4 regions of the Streptomyces sp. NPDC050534 genome follow, and region 3 is predicted to be linked to each of the others. Evidence: riboswitches for the same ligand, from Rfam matches in the RefSeq annotation. Region 3 holds a riboswitch; each other region holds the start of a gene.
The links. A riboswitch is a leader RNA that binds a small molecule or an ion and turns the genes downstream of it on or off. The one in region 3 is predicted to bind cyclic di-AMP.
Positions count from the first base shown of each region.

Region 1: another riboswitch for cyclic di-AMP. It lies ahead of ACIBN2_RS00920 (C40 family peptidase); the one in region 3 lies ahead of ACIBN2_RS39610 (NlpC/P60 family protein).
Region 2: another riboswitch for cyclic di-AMP. It lies ahead of ACIBN2_RS41895 (M23 family metallopeptidase); the one in region 3 lies ahead of ACIBN2_RS39610 (NlpC/P60 family protein).
Region 4: another riboswitch for cyclic di-AMP. It lies ahead of ACIBN2_RS02200 (NlpC/P60 family protein); the one in region 3 lies ahead of ACIBN2_RS39610 (NlpC/P60 family protein).

Region 1 is NZ_JBITHF010000001.1:185,869-190,086, reverse strand. It holds gene ACIBN2_RS00930 (ATP-dependent Clp protease proteolytic subunit) at 1-450, shown strand, start outside; gene ACIBN2_RS00925 (hypothetical protein) at 457-765, shown strand; cyclic di-AMP (ydaO/yuaA leader) riboswitch at 1,104-1,315, shown strand; gene ACIBN2_RS00920 (C40 family peptidase) at 1,319-1,792, shown strand; gene ACIBN2_RS00915 (DUF6328 family protein) at 1,875-2,363, shown strand; gene ACIBN2_RS00910 (ATP-binding protein) at 2,399-2,857, opposite strand; gene ACIBN2_RS00905 (helix-turn-helix domain-containing protein) at 3,071-3,931, shown strand; gene ACIBN2_RS00900 (DUF397 domain-containing protein) at 3,941-4,168, shown strand; gene ACIBN2_RS00895 (8-amino-7-oxononanoate synthase) at 4,210-4,218, opposite strand, start outside.
Region 2 is NZ_JBITHF010000019.1:20,374-24,591, reverse strand. It holds gene ACIBN2_RS41910 (MarR family winged helix-turn-helix transcriptional regulator) at 1-271, opposite strand, end outside; gene ACIBN2_RS41905 (dihydrofolate reductase family protein) at 338-1,471, shown strand; tRNA gene ACIBN2_RS41900 (tRNA-Met) at 1,522-1,595, shown strand; cyclic di-AMP (ydaO/yuaA leader) riboswitch at 1,901-2,059, shown strand; gene ACIBN2_RS41895 (M23 family metallopeptidase) at 2,071-3,096, shown strand; partial or broken gene ACIBN2_RS41890 (aldo/keto reductase) at 3,251-4,218, shown strand, end outside.
Region 3 is NZ_JBITHF010000016.1:132,763-136,980, forward strand. It holds gene pcrA (DNA helicase PcrA) at 1-1,720, opposite strand, end outside; cyclic di-AMP (ydaO/yuaA leader) riboswitch at 2,173-2,343, shown strand; gene ACIBN2_RS39610 (NlpC/P60 family protein) at 2,351-3,535, shown strand; gene ACIBN2_RS39615 (tellurite resistance/C4-dicarboxylate transporter family protein) at 3,628-4,218, shown strand, end outside.
Region 4 is NZ_JBITHF010000001.1:488,677-492,894, forward strand. It holds gene ACIBN2_RS02195 (LuxR C-terminal-related transcriptional regulator) at 1-562, opposite strand, end outside; gene ACIBN2_RS02200 (NlpC/P60 family protein) at 746-2,374, opposite strand; cyclic di-AMP (ydaO/yuaA leader) riboswitch at 2,383-2,555, opposite strand; gene ACIBN2_RS02205 (DUF5997 family protein) at 2,745-3,149, opposite strand; gene ACIBN2_RS02210 (LysR family transcriptional regulator substrate-binding protein) at 3,256-4,017, shown strand; gene ACIBN2_RS02215 (hypothetical protein) at 4,090-4,218, shown strand, end outside.

The DNA.
Region 1 (4,218 bases), on a different contig from region 3:
GACCGGGACATCTCGCTCTACATCAACTCCCCCGGCGGCTCCTTCACGGCCATGTCGGCGATCTACGACACCATGCGGTTCGTCGGCTGCGACGTGGAGACGATCTGCATGGGGCAGGCGGGTTCGTCGGCGGCGGTGCTGCTCGCGGCCGGCACGCCGGGCAAGCGGCTCGCGCTGCCGGGCGCACGCGTGGTGATCCATCAGCCGGCGCTGTACGAACCGGTGCAGGGCCAGGCCAGCGACCTCGCCATCCAGGCCGACGAGCTGACGCGGACACGGGACCGGCTCGAGGAGATGCTGGTCCGGCACACCGGGCGCAGCCCCGAGCAGGTGAGCGCCGACATCGAGCGCGACCACATCCTGGACGCCCAAGGAGCGCTGGAGTACGGGCTGGTGGACCGCATCGTCACCAGCCGCAGGGCCACCCTCGCGCCGCCCACCGGGCGGTGAGCGCAGGTGCTCCCACCCGAACTGCCTCCGCTGCCCGCCCTCACGCGCGCCGAGGGTGAGTTGATCGACCGTTACCTCGACGTGGTCGACCTGCTCGGACGCATCAACCCGGCGCACCACGGAGACACCTACCGCGGGCTGCGGGCCGCGCAGGCGCTGGTGAGCAAGGCGGTCGCGCTGCGCGACGCCCTGGCGGTGATGCACCAGCGCGGCGAGACCGAGCTGCACGCACCCACGCTGCGGCGCGCGCTCCTGGTCCTGGACGGCGAGCGGCGCACGGCCCGGGTCACCGTGCCCCCGCATCCCGACAGTTGACGCGGGCTCGGACGGTCCGGACACCCCGCCCCGGCGGCGAGGCGTCCGGACCAGGCTTCAAACGGACCAAATGAGGTACCGCCGTTTGGAGGAGATACGGCTCCAATCTTTCGACGGTTCCAGTTGCGCAACACGCGTGGACCCAGGGCGGAATGGAGTGTTCCGGTGCTGGTCCGGGCCTCGCCCGGGTCCTCAACACCGGTTCGAACACAGGGGTGTCCACCCGAACGGGCGAGTGGTGAGTAACAACACAAATCCCCGGTTCCATTGGGATTTTCGGACATCCGTAGGCGAAGATCCCTGTCTGACGACAAGCCCCCGCCGCAGCGGCGGGGCGATCCGGGCGGACGCCGAGTCCTGCCGCCGCCCGGATGACTGGTCGACAGGAGTGGATCGGCAGGAGTGGAGGACCCAAGCACGACGGGTCGCCGGAACGGTCATGCCATGGCCGGGTCGAGCAGCCCTTGGGGTGAAGCCGCGTCAGCGGCCGGGCAACTTCGCCAGCCCGAATCCGACAGGTCATCCTTCACAGGCGGCTGACGAAGGGTTGCGCATGACTGCGCTCAATCGTGTCCCGTCGCTCATGGTCCGGGCCGGCACCGCCTCGGCTCTCACCATCGCCGCCGTGGGCGGCTCCATCGTGGTCCCGGGCGTCGCCTCCGACGCCGCGGCCGCCACACCGGCGACGAAGGCACTTCAGATCGCGGCCTCGAAAAAGGGCTCCCCGTACAAGTGGGGAGCCATAGGGCCGCGCCGGTTCGACTGCTCCGGGCTCACGCTGTACTCGTTCAAGAAAGCGGGCAAGAAACTGCCCCGCACGGCGGCCCAGCAGTACAACCGGACCCACCACATCTCCGCGAAGAGCCGCAGGGCCGGAGACCTCGTGTTCTTCCACTCGGGCTCCAGCGTCTACCACGTGGGCATCTACGCCGGGAAGGGGAAGATCTGGCACGCCCCCAAGACGGGCGATGTCGTGAAGCTCCAGAAGATCTGGACGAGGAGCGTCTGGTACGGCCGGGTCAGCTGACTCTCCCGCGGGGGCGGCGGCGACCTGACTGGCCGTCGCCCCCGCGGGGCCTGATCCGGGCTCGGCTGGATACACGTATGCCATGTCCGAGCACCGTCGCTGCACCGCGCGCAACGAGACGCCGCTCGAGCGCGCCGACCGCAACTTCGTCGAGCTGCTGCAGGAGCTGCGCGTCGTCCAGACCGGGGTGCAGATCCTCTTCGCCTTCCTGCTGAGCCTGGCCTTCACCCAGCGCTTCCCGTCGCTCGACCAGCTCCAGCGCACGACATACGTCATCACGCTGCTGCTCACGGTCCTCGCGGCCGCGCTGTTCACCGCGCCCGCCGCACTGCACCGCTCGCTCTTCCGGCGCGGCGCCAAGCCGCACATCGTGCAGGTCTCGTCGCGGCTCGCCACGGTCGGCATGGGCGTGCTGATGTTCGCCTTCACCGGATCGGTGCTGCTCGTGGTCGACGTGACGACGCACAGCCGGGGCGCCGGGGCGGCCGCGGGTGCGGCGACCCTCTGCGTGTGCCTCGGACTGTGGGGACTGCTGCCCCGGCTGGTGCGCCGTGCGGTCACGTCCGACTAGCACCTGGGGCGAAGGCCCCGTCACCCGCCGATCCGCTACGGCTCCTGCTGCCCCGCTGCCGTCACGGGCTCCGCCGGGACGGTCCAGGGCAGTTCGATGGAGACCGTCTTGCCACCCTCCCTGGTGGGCCGCACCCGCATTCTCCCGCCGCACTCGGCGGCCAGCCAGCGGATGATCACCATGCCCCGGCCGTTGTCCTGCTGGACGGCGGCGGGCAGGCGCTTCGGGAAACGGGGGTGGGAGTCCGTGACGCCGATGCGCAGTTCCTCGTCACGGTGGAGTTCGATGTCCACCGTGAAGGTGGGTGACTGCCCGAAGGTGTGCTGTACGGCGTTGGTGGCAAGTTCGGAGACGATGAGCCGGACGGTCTCGGCGGTGTCGCTGGTCGCTGGAAGCCCCCACTCGGCCAGTGTGTCGACCACGTAGCCGCGGGCCGCGGAGACCGAGGCGGGTTCGCTCGGCAGAGTGACGGATGCTTCCAGATGGTCTGCCATGGCGCGGTCGTCCCTTTCCCACGGGGCCGGAGTCCGACACGGAGCGGATGGTTCGAGTACGGTCCCGGACTGGTGCTTCGTCGCCAGAGTGCCATTACTGCGCCTGTCACGGGTGGCGATCCACCAAGATATGCATATATCTGTCGCTCGATGCGGTGAACTCTGCGACGGGAGACCGTATTTGGGTGGCCCGGAAGGAGTAAGGAGTAGCGCATGCAGCACGGTCCCGCGGTGCGCCGCCGGAAGCTGGGCGCCGAATTGCGCGAGTTGCGCGCGGGTGCGGGGCTCACCAGTGGTGAGGCGGCCCGGCTCGCGGGCTGGCACCAGTCGAAGGTGAGCCGGATCGAAACGGGTGCCAGCGGGGTGAAACCGGCCGATGTGCGGTTACTCCTCGACGTCTACGCCGTGGCGGACGCCCAACTACGGGAGTTGCTGATGGTGTTGGCGGGATCCGACGAGAGCGGCGGCCGGCATCACTGGTGGCACGCCTATCGCGGGGTGCTGCCGCCCACCTACCGCGACTTCATCAGCCTCGAGTCCCAGGCGAGCGCGATGAGCACGCTGGAGACGTCCGTCGTGCCCGGCCTGCTCCAGACGCCCGACTACGCACGCGCGGTGACCAGGGCGGCGGTCGGCGGACTGGACGACGAACGGCTCGACGCCCTGGTCGAGGTGCGGCTGGCCAGACAGGACGTGCTGCGCTCGAATCCGCCGCTGAGCCTGAGCGCGGTGCTGGACGAGGCGGTGCTGCACCGGGAGGTCGGCGGCCCCGATGTCATGGCGCGTCAGCTGCGGCGGCTGCTGGACACGGCGCATCTGCCTCAAGTGCGGCTGCAGGTACTGCCGTTCGCCGCCGGTGCGCATGTCGGCGTCACCGGGCCTTTCGTAATCTTCTCGTTTTCGAGCACTTCTGATCTGGACGTGGTTGTTCTCGACCACCTGACGAGTAGCCTCTACCTCGAACGGAAAGAAGACCTCCGGGCTTACAGAGAGGCCTTCAAGGACCTCCAGTTCCACGCCCTTTCGCCCGAGGACTCGTTGGATTACATCGCCGCGATAGGTGACGGCGCGTAAGGAGGCACCATGTCCGCAATGCCTCGGAACGTACCTTCCAGTACCGATCTGCACGGCGTGCGGTGGCTGCGCAGCAGCTACAGCACCGGAGCGAACAACTGCGTCGAAACGGCGCGCCCGTGCTCCGGGCCCCTGGCCGGGCTGCTCGCCGTGCGCGACTCCAAGGACCCGAACGGTCCCGCCCTGCTCTTCTCCCCCGGGAGCTGGACGGACTTCATGGCCGCACTCGTGTCCTGATCAGTCCTGCATCGTGCGGCACACGGCCGTGTCACGCCGACTCATGGTCG
Region 2 (4,218 bases), on a different contig from region 3:
AGTCCTCGCGACGGATCAGGCCGTCCTTCTCCAGCCGGGTCACGGCGTACGTCAGCCGGCTCCGGGTGATCTTCGTCTTCGCAGCCAGGTCGGTCATGCGCAGGCTGCGCTCAGGGGCCTCGGAGAGGTTGGCCAGGATGGAGTAGTACAGATGCGGCATGCCGGCGTCCTGCTGGAGCTGCCGGTCGATCGCGTCCTCCAGGAGGTGCGTCGCCGCGATGTACGCGCGCCAGGCGCGCTGCTCCTTCTCCGTGAGCCAGCGAGTCGTCATGAGTGCAGTGTAAGTTTGTTTCAAACTTTAACCAAGCCTGCCCACCGCCGAGAGTGAGCGCGTCCGATGCCGTACCCCCACGTCCTGCTGTCCGCCGCCGTCTCCCTCGACGGCTACCTCGACGACACCGGCCCCGAACGCCTCCTGCTCTCCGGCCCCGCCGACTTCGACCGTGTGGACGAGGTGCGGGCGTCGGTCGACGCGATCCTCGTCGGCGCCGGCACCATCCGCGCCGACAACCCGCGGCTGCTGGTCAACTCGCCCGGGCGCAGGGCCGCCCGGATCGCGGCGGGGCAGCCCGAGTACCCCCTCAAGGTCACCGTCAGCGGCTCCGGCGATCTGGACCCGGACGCCAGGTTCTGGCACACCGGCGGCGACAAGCTGCTCTGTACGACCGACAAGGGCGCCGAGCGGGCCCGAGCGCTCGGCCTCGCCGCCGACGTCGTCGCGCTCGGCCCCGACCTCGACTGGCGCACGCTCCTCGCGCATCTGCACGACGAACGCGGCGTACGGCGCCTGATGGTCGAGGGCGGCGGCACGATCCACACCCAGCTGCTCCAGCAGGGCCTCGCCGACGAACTCCAGCTCGTCCTCGCCCCTGTCTTCGTGGGTGACCCGGACGCACCCCGCCTCTTCGGCCCCGGCGGCTACCAGGGCGGCCGCCTTCGCCTGACGGAGACCCGGCGGATCGAGGACGTCGTCCTGATGCGCTACGAGCCCACCGCCCCCGGCACCGGCCCGCTGCCCACCGCCGCCGATCACCACTGGCTGGCCCTCGCCTGCGAGCTGGCGGCCCTGTGCCCGCCCTCCCGCACGGCCTTCAGCGTGGGCGCGGTGATCGTCGCCGCCGACGGCACGGAGCTCGCCCGCGGTCACTCGCGTGAGGGCGGCGACCCCGTCGTGCACGCCGAGGAGGCGGCCCTGGCCAAGCTCGGCCCGGCCGATCCGAGGCTGGCGTCGGCCACGGTCTACAGCAGCCTGGAGCCCTGCACCCGCCGCGCGTCCCGGCCGAAGCCGTGCGCCCGGCTGATCCTCGACGCGGGCGTACGGCGGGTGGTCACGGCCTGGCGGGAGCCCGACACCTTCGTCGCGGGCGCGGACGGCAGCGGCCTGCTGGCGGCCCGGGGTGTCGAGGTGGTCGTACTGGAGGAACACGAGGAGCAGGCCAAGGCGCCGAACCGCCATCTGCCGGGCTTCTGAGCACGTGGCGTCGGAGGCCCCGCGGATGGCGTATGCTGGTCACACAACGACGCGGGGTGGAGCAGCTCGGTAGCTCGCTGGGCTCATAACCCAGAGGTCGCAGGTTCAAATCCTGTCCCCGCTACTCAAGGCTCAGGGCCGGAATCCGGAAACGGATTCCGGCCCTGAGTGTTTTCCGCCCCGGATGTCTCACCGGGTCCTGTCACAAGTGGTGACCGGGCGACCGCTTTCCGCATAACAACTGACGCACCGTCAGAACCGGTGGGGAATCCGAGGTGAGGTCAACTCGCCCGTTTTTCGTCTCTCTTGGCCCGTACGTCCAGGCCAAGAAGCATTAATGATCAAGCAGAACAGCTTGGAATCGGCACCCCGGGTCTATTAACGTTCGATAACGCAGCGCGGTCGTCCCAGCCGTCACAAGAGGCGGCTCCGTGCGCACTGCCGAATCCCGCAAGGGAACCGGGGAACCACCACCCAGGGGTGAATCGCTTGGATGCCAGCCGTGGAGGCACGGCTGGTATACGCGCGTAGGAGACCTTCCTGCTCCGAACCCGTCAGCTAACCCGGTAGGCGTGAAGGAAGGAAAGGAGCGCGCCCACGTGGCGTCCAACCCGCCTGCCCCGGCAGCACCGTTCGTGCCGAGCACCGAGCCATTCGGCTTCCCCGCCCCCCGTTCCGACGAGGGTCCGTGGGAGGAGTGGAACCCCACCGAGGAGTCCCTCCAGCCGGTCCGCGGCCGGCACCGTGTCGCCAAGCAGCGCGGCGGTGGACTCGCCCGCAGCTCCACGGTCCTCGGCGTCGGCGTCATAGCCGCCGTCGGCGCGGGCGGCATGGCCAGCGCCAACACCGGCAAGCCGCCGGTGTCCATCTCCATGCCCGACCTGGCCTCCGTGGGCCACATGTTCGGCGGCTCCGCCGAGACGCCCAAGGGCTCGGCCACCGCGCTCAGCTCCGTCGGGGTGACCACCAAGGACGCCGGGCAGGGCGCCAGGGACGCCGGTCAGGCGCTGCGCGACCGCATCATGGCGCAGGCCGAGAGCCAGCAGGTCCAGGTCGACAGCAAGGTCCAGTCCGTCACCGAGGCGGCCATCGCCAAGCAGGCCGGCGACGCCGCCGCCAAGGCGGAGAAGGAGGCCGCGGCCAAGGCCGCCGCCGCCAAGGAGAAGGCCGAGGCGGAGGCCAAGAAGGCGGCCGAGGCGGCGCGCCTGGCCGAGCTGGCCAAGCAGTACAAGCTTCCGGTCGTGTCCTACACGATCACCGGCACCTTCGGGCAGCCCGGCTCCATGTGGTCCTCCGGTTACCACACGGGCCTCGACTTCGCCGCCCCCACGGGTACGCCCATCAAGGCCGTCCACAGCGGCACGGTCACCGAGGCCGGCTGGGCCGGAGCCTACGGCTACCGCACGATCATGACGCTCGACGACGGCACGGAGCTGTGGTTCTGCCACCAGTCGTCGATCAACGTGAGCGTGGGCCAGAAGGTCAGCACGGGCGAGGTCATCGGCCGGATCGGCGCCACGGGCAACGTGACCGGGCCGCACCTGCACCTCGAGGTCCACCCGAACGGCCAGGCCGAGGGCATCGACCCGATGACGTGGCTGCGCGGCAAGGGCCTCAACCCCTGATCCACGCCCGGACCCCGGTGGTCCCGGCGGCTTCCCCCCGACGTCGGGGCCGCCGGCGGACGTATGCGCGTCCGCCGGCCACACGCTCTGTGTTTACGTGATCTTTGCGGCATCGGCGGAATGGGCCGCTCCGGCGCATTCGTTGACGTACGGCATGACGTCCCCTTCTCTGCGCACGCTCGGCTCCTCCGGCCTGGAGGTCTTCCCGCTCTGCCTCGGCGGCAACGTCTTCGGCTGGACCGCCGACGAGGCCACGTCCTTCGCCGTGCTCGACGCCTACGCGGCCGCGGGCGGCAACTTCCTCGACACCGCCGACTCCTACTCGTCGTGGGTCGACGGCCACCAGGGCGGCGAGTCCGAGACGATCATCGGATGGGGGTCCCCCCGCTCGAGCGAAGCCGAGAGTGGGGGAGGGTCAGGTCGCGCGGCAACCGCGACGACGTGGTCATCGCGACCAAGGTCAGCCAGCACCCCGAGTTCCCGGGCCTGACGGCCGCCAACATCAAGGCCGCCGCGGACGCCTCCCTGCGCCGCCTGGGCACCGAGATCGACCTCTACTACACGCACTTCGACAAGCCGGAGGTGCCGGTCGAGGAGATCATCGGCGCGCTCGACGAGCTGGTGCGGGCGGGCAAGGTGCGGCACATCGCGGCGTCCAACATCTCGGCCGAGCGGCTGCGCGCGTCCCTCGACTTCTCCGACCGTGAGGGCCTGGCCAAGTACGTGGCGCTGCAGCCGCACTACAACCTGGTCTCACGCGACACCTACGAGGGCGAGCTCCAGGACGTGGCCGCGCGCTACGGCCTCGCGGCAGTCCCGTACTTCGCCCTCGCCGCCGGCTTCCTCACCGGCAAGTACCGGCCCGGCACGACGGTCGACAGCGCGCGTGCGGGCCGGGTGGCGCAGTACCTGGAGAGCGAGCGGGGGCAGCGGGTCCTGACCGCGCTCGACGAGATCGCCCAGGCCCACGACGCCCCGGTGCCCACCGTCGCCCTGGCCTGGCTCGCCGGCCGGCCGACGGTCGCCGCGCCGACCGCGTCCGCCCGCACGGTGGAACAGCTGCCGGCGCTGCTTCAGGTGGCGGAGCTGACCCTCACGGAGGCCGAGGTCGCGCGGCTGACG
Region 3 (4,218 bases):
CGGCCAGATAACCGGTCCGTTCGAGAATCGCCTCCAGGACGGTCGCCGGGCCCGCGCCGGACTCGGCGATCGTACGGAGGTCCTCCATCAGCGTGTTGAACTTCTTGACGGCGTTGGCGGAGCGCGCCGCCATGCCGTACGCCTCGTCGACGCGGCGCAGCGCCTGCGGGAAGCTGATCTTCTCGCGCTGGGAGAGGGCGTCGATCATCGCCTCGGCGCGCTCGCCGATGCCGCGCTTGGGCACGTTGAGGATGCGGCGCAGCGGCACCGAGTCCTCGGGGTTGGCGAGCACCCGCAGGTAGGCCAGGACGTCCCGGACCTCCTTGCGCTCGTAGAAGCGGACGCCGCCGACGACCTTGTAGGGCAGGCCGACGCGGATGAAGACCTCTTCGAAGACACGGGACTGGGCGTTGGTGCGGTAGAAGACGGCGACGTCGCCGGCCTTCGCGTCGCCCGCGTCCGTGAGACGGTCTATCTCGTCGGCGACGAACTGGGCCTCGTCGTGCTCGGTGTCGGCGACGTAACCCGTGATGCGCGCGCCCGCGCCCGCGTTGGTCCACAGGTTCTTGGGGCGGCGGGACTCGTTGCGCTCGATGACCGCGTTGGCCGCGGTCAGGATGGTCTGCGTGGAGCGGTAGTTCTGCTCCAGCAGGATCGTCGTCGCGTCCGGGTAGTCCTCCTCGAACTGGAGGATGTTGCGGATCGTCGCGCCGCGGAAGGCGTAGATGGACTGGTCGGCGTCGCCCACGACACACAGTTCGGCGGGCGGGAGGTCGTGCTCGCCGGGCGGTACGTCCTCGTCGTGGGCACCGGTCCCGACGAGTTCCCGTACGAGCGCGTACTGGGCGTGGTTGGTGTCCTGGTACTCGTCGACGAGTACGTGCCGGAAGCGGCGGCGGTAGTGCTCGGCGACGTCCGGGAAGGCGCGCAGGAGATTGACCGTCGTCATGATCAGGTCGTCGAAGTCGAGGGCGTTCGCCTCGCGCAACCGCGACTGGTACATCGCGTAGGCCTGGGCGAGGGTCTTCTCGAAGCCGTCGGTCGCCTGCGCGGCGAAGTCCTCCTCGTCGATCAGCTCGTTCTTCAGGTTGCTGATCTTGGCGCTGAAGGACTTCGGCGGGTAGCGCTTGGGGTCGAGGTCCAGGTCGCGGCAGACCAGGGCCATCAGGCGCTTGGAGTCGGCGGCGTCGTAGATCGAGAACGACGACGTGAAGCCGAGCTTCTTCGACTCACGGCGCAGGATGCGCACGCACGCGCTGTGGAAGGTCATCACCCACATCGCGTTCGCGCGCGGGCCGACGAGGTGCTCGACGCGCTCCTTCATCTCGCCCGCGGCCTTGTTGGTGAAGGTGATCGCGAGGACCTGTCCCGGATGCACGTGGCGCTCCGCGAGCAGGTGGGCGATGCGGTGCGTGAGCACACGGGTCTTGCCGGAGCCGGCGCCGGCCACGATGAGCAGCGGCGTGCCGGAGTGGACGACGGCCGCGCGCTGGTTCTCGTTCAGCCCGTCCAGCAGGGCGGCCGGGTCGATCGCCGGGCGCGGCGCGCCGTCGCGGTAGTAGGAGTCCCGGTCCGGCGGCACGTCGAACTTCCCGCCGAACAGATCGTCCGGAACCGGCTCCGGTACGTGATCGTCCTCGGGCGGCGGTGGGGGCTCCCCCTCGTGCCCGCGAGGGGCCTTGAGGTCCGCCAGGAAGCTGTCGTCAAAGAGGCTGCTCATCGCCTTCCGAGTCTAGGGCGCCTCACTGACAGCCCGCCGCCACCCCGGGAACTTCGCCGGATCGGGGACGTCGCGCCCGGAAGACGCTGATCCGCCCGGTCCGGCCGCCCGGTGTCCCGCCCCCGGTGTCCTGTTGCCGTCCAGGACCGAGCCGTCACGCTCCGCCACCGATCAGGTGCAGTCCGCCGCACCCCGCACCCCTCCCCCCGCCGTGGCACCCGACCACGGTTGGCTGGAAATTAACGCTCGGAAGCAGGCACACCGTGCCGATCTGACCGAAATGCCCGCGAATCCGTACAGGCCATACCGGAAAGACCGCACGCTGCGACCTCTTGACCAAAGGTCACGAAAATGTATCGGGCATATCGAACATCAACCTTCACAGGGGCCACACGAGTTGGCTACGGTTCCGGGCAGGCCGTACGACCCCCACCGGCGAACGTCGCCGGGCCGCGCGGCCTCCGCCGAATCCGGTGCGCCGCCGCGTATCCGGAACCGGGGACCCACCGTCCCCGGGGTGAATCGGCCCGACTCCCGCACGGGGCCCGGACCGTAGGGCAAGCCTTCCGAACCACCCGCCCGAACCCGACAGCTAACCCGGTAGGCGGAACGTGGAAGGAGTCGCCTCCCTTGGCGTCGCACCGCAAGTCGCGCCCCTCAGGTTCGCGCGTCGCAGGCATACGTACCCCCGCTCTCGCCACGGCCGCCCTCACCTCCGTGGCCCTGCTGTCCCAGTCGGCCAACGCCGCTCCCGTGGCCGACGGCAAGCCGAGCGTGGAGGAAGTCGAGAAGAAGGTCGACGACCTCTACCGTCAGGCGGAATCGGCCACCGAGAAGTACAACGCGGCCAAGGAGAAGACCACGACGCAGCGCAAGCGCGTGGACACCCTCCTCACCGACGTCGCCAAGCGCACCCAGAAGCTCAACGACGAGCGGGAGCAGCTCGGCACGTTCGCCGCGGCCCAGTACCGCACGGGCGCCTCAGCACCCGGCACGGCGACCCTCCTGCTCGCCGACTCCCCGCAGGACTACTTCGACCAGACGCAGCTGATGGGCCGCCTGACCTCACGTCAGAAGACCGCGGTCGACGACTACTTCACCGAGCAGTCCGCGACGATGAAGAAGCGCCAGGAGGCGTCCAAGGACCTCCAGACGCTCACCGCGACCCAGGGCGACCTGCGGACGGCCAAGTCCACGGTGCAGAAGAAGCTCTCCGACGCGCGCGAGCTGCTGTCGAAGCTGAACGCCGAGGAGAAGGCGCGGCTCGCGGCGATCCAGAAGCAGAAGGAAGAGGAGGCCGCCCGCCAGGCGGCCGAGCTGGCCAAGAAGCAGGCGGCCGCGCAGAAGGCCAAGGAGGAGGCGGCGGCCCAGGCCGGCAGCTCCTCGTCCGGGTCCACCTCCACCTCCGGCTCGTCCTCGGGCTCCACCTCCACCTCCACCGGCGACTCCACGTACGCCACCAAGGCCGCGAAGACGCTCGCCTTCGCCCGTGCACAGATCGGCAAGCCGTACGTCTGGGGCGCCACCGGCCCCGACTCCTACGACTGCTCCGGCCTTACCCAGGCCGCCTGGAAGGCCGCCGGCGTCAGCCTCCCGCGCACCACCTACGACCAGGTCAACGCCGGCACCACGGTCTCCCTCACCGACGCCCAGCCGGGCGACCTGATCTTCTTCTACGACGACATCAGCCACGTCGGCATCTACATCGGCAACGGCATGATGATCCACGCCCCGAAGCCCGGCGCGTACGTCCGCGAGGAGTCGATCTACTACGCCGGCTCGTCGATCATCCACAGCGTGGTGCGGCCCGCCTGAGACACGCGCGGGGCACTCCCCCGCGCGTAATTTGCCGCGCCCGCGCGCGTGCCCTTCCCGCAACACCGCCCGCGCTCCTTAGCATCGGCCCCATGTCCGGACCGAGCTCCTTCCGCGCCTGGTGGGCGCAGCGTCCGCCGGCGGCCGGGGCCGCCGTGATGGCGACCGGCATCGTGTCGGTCGGGCTGCGCCTGACGGAACACTTGGTGCTGTCGCGCATCGCCCTGGTCCTGGCCTGTGCGGCCTGGGTGGGGCTGGCGGCGGACTTCGGCGTGCGTCTGGTGCGGGACCGGGAGAGGTGGTGGGCGGACGCGCGCAGACCGCAGTCGCTCACCGCCGTCGCGGCCACCACCGTTCTCGGGACCCGGTTCTCGCTGGCCGGCCGCCCGACCCTGGCCGAGGCCCTGCTCGCGCTGGCGGCCGTGCTGTGGCCGGTGCTGCTCGTCGAGGTCGTACGGAACTGGCAGCGCCGCATGCCCGGTTCGGTGTTCCTGTGCTGCGTGGCCACCGAGGGGCTCGCGGTGCTCGGCGCCACGCTCGCGGGGGCCGAGGCGACGGCATGGCTCGCGCACACGGCGCTCGTGCTGTTCGGACTCGGGCTCGTCCTGTACTGCTTCGCCCTGCCCCGCTTCGACCTGCGGCAGGTGACGGAGGGGCAGGGGGACCACTGGGTGGCGGGCGGC
Region 4 (4,218 bases), on a different contig from region 3:
GTGTGAGGGCGCAGTCCGCGGCCCGTTCCCGGGCGGGGCCCGGGACGGCCGACCGCTGCAAGTGCTCCAGGAGCTGCCGCTGCTGCTCGACCGCCGCCAGCAGCGGCTGCACCTGCTCGGCCGCGCGGACCTGGTCGTCGGTGAAGTCCGTACCGGAGCGGTAGACCATGCACCCCGTGATCGGCGTCGTCGTCCGGGGCAGCGGAATCGCCAGCACATGGCCCGCGTCCAGGACGTCACCGATCAGGCGCGCGGTCGGGCTCGCCGACCAGGCGGCGCCGGCGGCCCGGCGCGCGGTGAGGGGCGTTCTGTCGGGGCCGGCCGCGTAGTGGCGCGCGAACGGATACCCCGCGCGCAGCAGGCCCAGATCCTCGGCCCCGAGCCCGTCGAACGCGGCGGCGACAGCGGGCGGCATGCCCACCGTGCCCTCGCTCTCGTTCCAGTCGTCGAGCTTGTAGATCAGTGTCTCGCCGCCGCACACCCCTGGCAGCGCGCCGGCCAGCAACGGCCAAAGCCGCCCGGGATCACGTTCGTTGAGCGCGTCGACGGCCACCGACAGCATCCGCTCGTGTGCCGAACCCCGCGCCTGTCCCACGTGCCTCTCCACTCGTCCGCCGCCTACGCAGTTGTACCCATACCGGCGGCACCCTGCGCTGCCCGAGACTGCAACGGGCAACCGCGACGATCTCAGATCCTCTCACCGTGCGGGCCGCCGGAGCGGGGGACCGGCGGCCCGCAGCATGTTCTACGCGGGGCGCACGGCGATCCGGATGGCCGCCTCCCCGGCGTTGTGGATGGACTCCTCGCGGATGACCGAACCGGGGCCGGGCGCGTGGATCATCATGCCGTTGCCGGTGTACAGCCCGACGTGGCTGAAGTTGTCGTGGAAGAAGATCAGGTCTCCGGGGCGGCTCTCGGCCAGCGGGATCACCGTGCCGGTGCGCGCCTGCTCGGACGTGCTCCGCGGCAGCGCGACCCCGGCGCCCTTCCACGCGGCCTGGGTGAGGCCCGCGTTGTCGTACGACTCCGGTCCGACCGCACCCCACAGGCACGGCCTGCCGATCTGCGCGCGGGCGAAGGCGACGGCCCGGTCGGCCTTGGTACCGACGGGCGTTTCGACGGCCGGGATGCCGGTGTCCAGGACGGTGGGTTGTTGCATCCGCCATGCCTCGTCGGCCGTGGAGATGCCCGTGTCGAGCACGGTCGGCTGCCGCATCCGCCAGTCCTCCACGGCCGGTACGCCCGTGTCCAGGACGCTGGGCTGCTGCAGCCGTGTTCGCCACGCCTCATCGGCCAGAGGCACGCCGGTGTCGAGGACGGTGGGTTGCTGCATCCGCCACGTCTCGTCGGACGTAGGGATGCCGGTGTCGAGGACGCTGGGCTGCTGCATCCGCCACGTCTCACTGGCCGTGGAGATGCCTGTGTCGAGGACGCTGGGCTGCTGCATCCGCCACGTCTCACTGGCCGTGGAGATGCCCGTGTCGAGCACGGTCGGCTGCCGCATCCGCCAGTCCTCCACGGCCGGTACGCCCGTGTCCAGGACGCTCGGCTGCTGCAACCGCCACGCCTCTTCGGCCGCACGGTGGATCTGCTCGGCCGGGTCCTGCCATGTCGGCAGCGCCTGGGGCTGGGCGGCCGTCAGCGGGGCCACGGACGTCTGCCGGGCGGTGTACCGGTACAGCAGGTCGCTGGCCGCCGCGATCTTGCGCTGGTTCGCCTGCTTGGAGCGGCGCAGCACCACCTGCCTCGGCTCCGGCTGGGCCCCGGGCTGGGCCGCGGTCTCCTGGCGCTGAGCGGGCACGGCGGGCAGCACGGCCGTCGGACCGGCCGTCAGCTCCGCCACGGGGCGCCGGCGGGGCTCTGCGGCGGGCAGTTCGAGCACGGGCCGGGCGGGCGCCTCCAGCTCACGGGCGGCGCCCGCGGCACGCGACTCGGCGGGCCGCTCGGGCCGCTCGGGCCTCTCGGGCCTCTCGGGACGGGGCGACGTGGTGCGCTGGGCGGGCATCCGGTCGGTCGGCAGGGTCGCCGGAACCGTCGGGCCCAGTGACGAGCGCGCGCCCTGGAACCACTGCCGGGCGATGTTGTCCAGGTCCGGATCCGAACTCCGGCCACCGCCCGCCGCGGCGCCGCGGCCCCGGCGCACCGACTGGGCCCGGGTGATGTTGTGGAGGCCGGTGTCGCTCTCGGCCCGGTCGTACAGGCTGCTCACCCGCTGCCGGACGTCCTCGCGGCTGGGGCCCTCGTCCGCCGCCTTCGGCGCGGCGTCGGCGGTCTGTGAGAACAGCGCCACCGAGGTGAGGGCGGCGGTCGCGAGAGCGGAGTTGCGCATTCCGGGGCCGAGGCCTCCGGGGCGCGACGATCGTTCCGGCGCCATGGGTGCCGTACTCCTTCCGTACTCCGCCTACCGAGTTAGCTGTCGGGTTCGGGCGTCGATCCGGAAGGTATGCCCTACGGCCTTTGCCCTGGTGGGCGGTTGGGCCGATTCACCCCATCGTTCGGTCGGGTCCCCGGCTCCGGCTGCCGCGAAGGCGCACCGGACTCGGCGGAGGCCGCACGTCCCGGCGGGGCGCCGGAGGAACTCGTGCGGCCTACTGCCAAACTAGCCAACTTGTGCGGCTCGTGTGAAGGTTGAGGGGCGTAATGTCCGATACGCTTTTGTGACCTTCGTCGTGACGTTCCGTCAGATACGTGCTTCGTGCACACAGCGGGTGCGGAAGGCGACGTTCCGTCGCGGACGGGCGGGGTCAGGACCGGCCGGACTCGCTCCGGGACGCGCGCTCGGCGTTGCGCTTCTTGATCCGCGCGCCCTCCTTGCGGACCTCGGCCTGCGTCGCGCGCTCCTTCTGCAGCCACTCGGGCTGCTCCTGCTTCAGGGCGTCGATCTGCTCGGTGGTGAGCGCCTCGGTGACGCCGCCGCGTGCGAGGCCCGCGATGGAGACGCCCAGCTTCTCCGCGACCACCGGACGGGGGTGCGGGCCGTCGGCCCGCAGCTCGCGCAGCCACTCGGGCGGATCGGCCTGCAACCGGTCGAGCTCGGCCCGCGAGACGTCACCCTCCCGGAACTCGGCGGGGGTGGCCTCGAGGTACACACCCAGCTTCTTCGCCGCGGTCGCGGGCTTCATCGTCTGGGTGCTCTGGTGCGGCTTCATGAGGTCCAGGGTATCGAGCGGCGACGAGGGCTCCGACCACGGCCGGTGATGCGGCTCCGACCACGGCCGGTGATCAGGCACCGGCCGCGGCCGGTAGCCTTGCAGCGTGACAGGCTCGGAGGAATCCCCCACGTTCCGGCTCGCGTACGTTCCGGGGGCGACGCCCGCCAAGTGGGCGCGGATCTGGAACGAGCGACTGCCCGAGATCCCGCTGACCCTCCTGGCCGTACCGGCCGCCGAGGTCTCCGAGGTGCTGCGCGCCGGTGGCGCCGACGCCGCACTCGTACGGCTGCCGGTCGACCGTACGCACTTCAGCGCCATCCCCCTCTACACCGAGACGACGGTCGTCGTGGTCCCCAAGGATCACCTGATCACGGCCGTGGACGAGGTGACCGTGGACGACCTCGCGGAGGAGGTTCTCTTCCACCCGCTGGACGACGTCTTCGAGTGGGACCGGCCGCCGGGCGAGCCCGCCTTCGAGCGCCCCGCCACCACGGAGGACGCCGTCGAGCTCGTCGCCGCCGGGGTCGGCCTCCTGATCGTCCCGCAGTCGCTGGCGCGCCTGCACCACCGCAAGGACCTCGTGTACCGGCCGGTCGTGGACGCCCCCCAGTCCGGCGTCGCCCTGGCATGGCCGGAGGAGGCGACCACGGACATGGTCGAGGACTTCATCGGCATCGTCCGCGGCCGTACGGTCAACAGCTCCCGGGGCCGCAAGGCGGAAGCGCCGGAGCCGAAGGCGAAGACGGGCGCGAAGGCCGGTGACCGGCCCACGCGTAGTGGCGCAAAAACGACGGCACGCAACCCCAGGGGCAAATCCGACGTCTCCAAGGGCGCCAAGCGCAGGAAGCCCCGCCGCCGGGCGTAGCCCTCGGGTGGGGTGGCGTGGCCCTGTGCCGCACGGGTCACCTTCACCCTCTCAGGGGGAGTCTTGCTTCGCATGGGGGAGCGCTGCGAGGACAGCGCCGCGGACGAGCTGCGTACCGACGAGGTACGTGCCGACCAACCGCACGCCGACGAGCCGTCGGGCGCCCCGGCCGACCGCCGGGGACGCGCACGGCTGCGTACC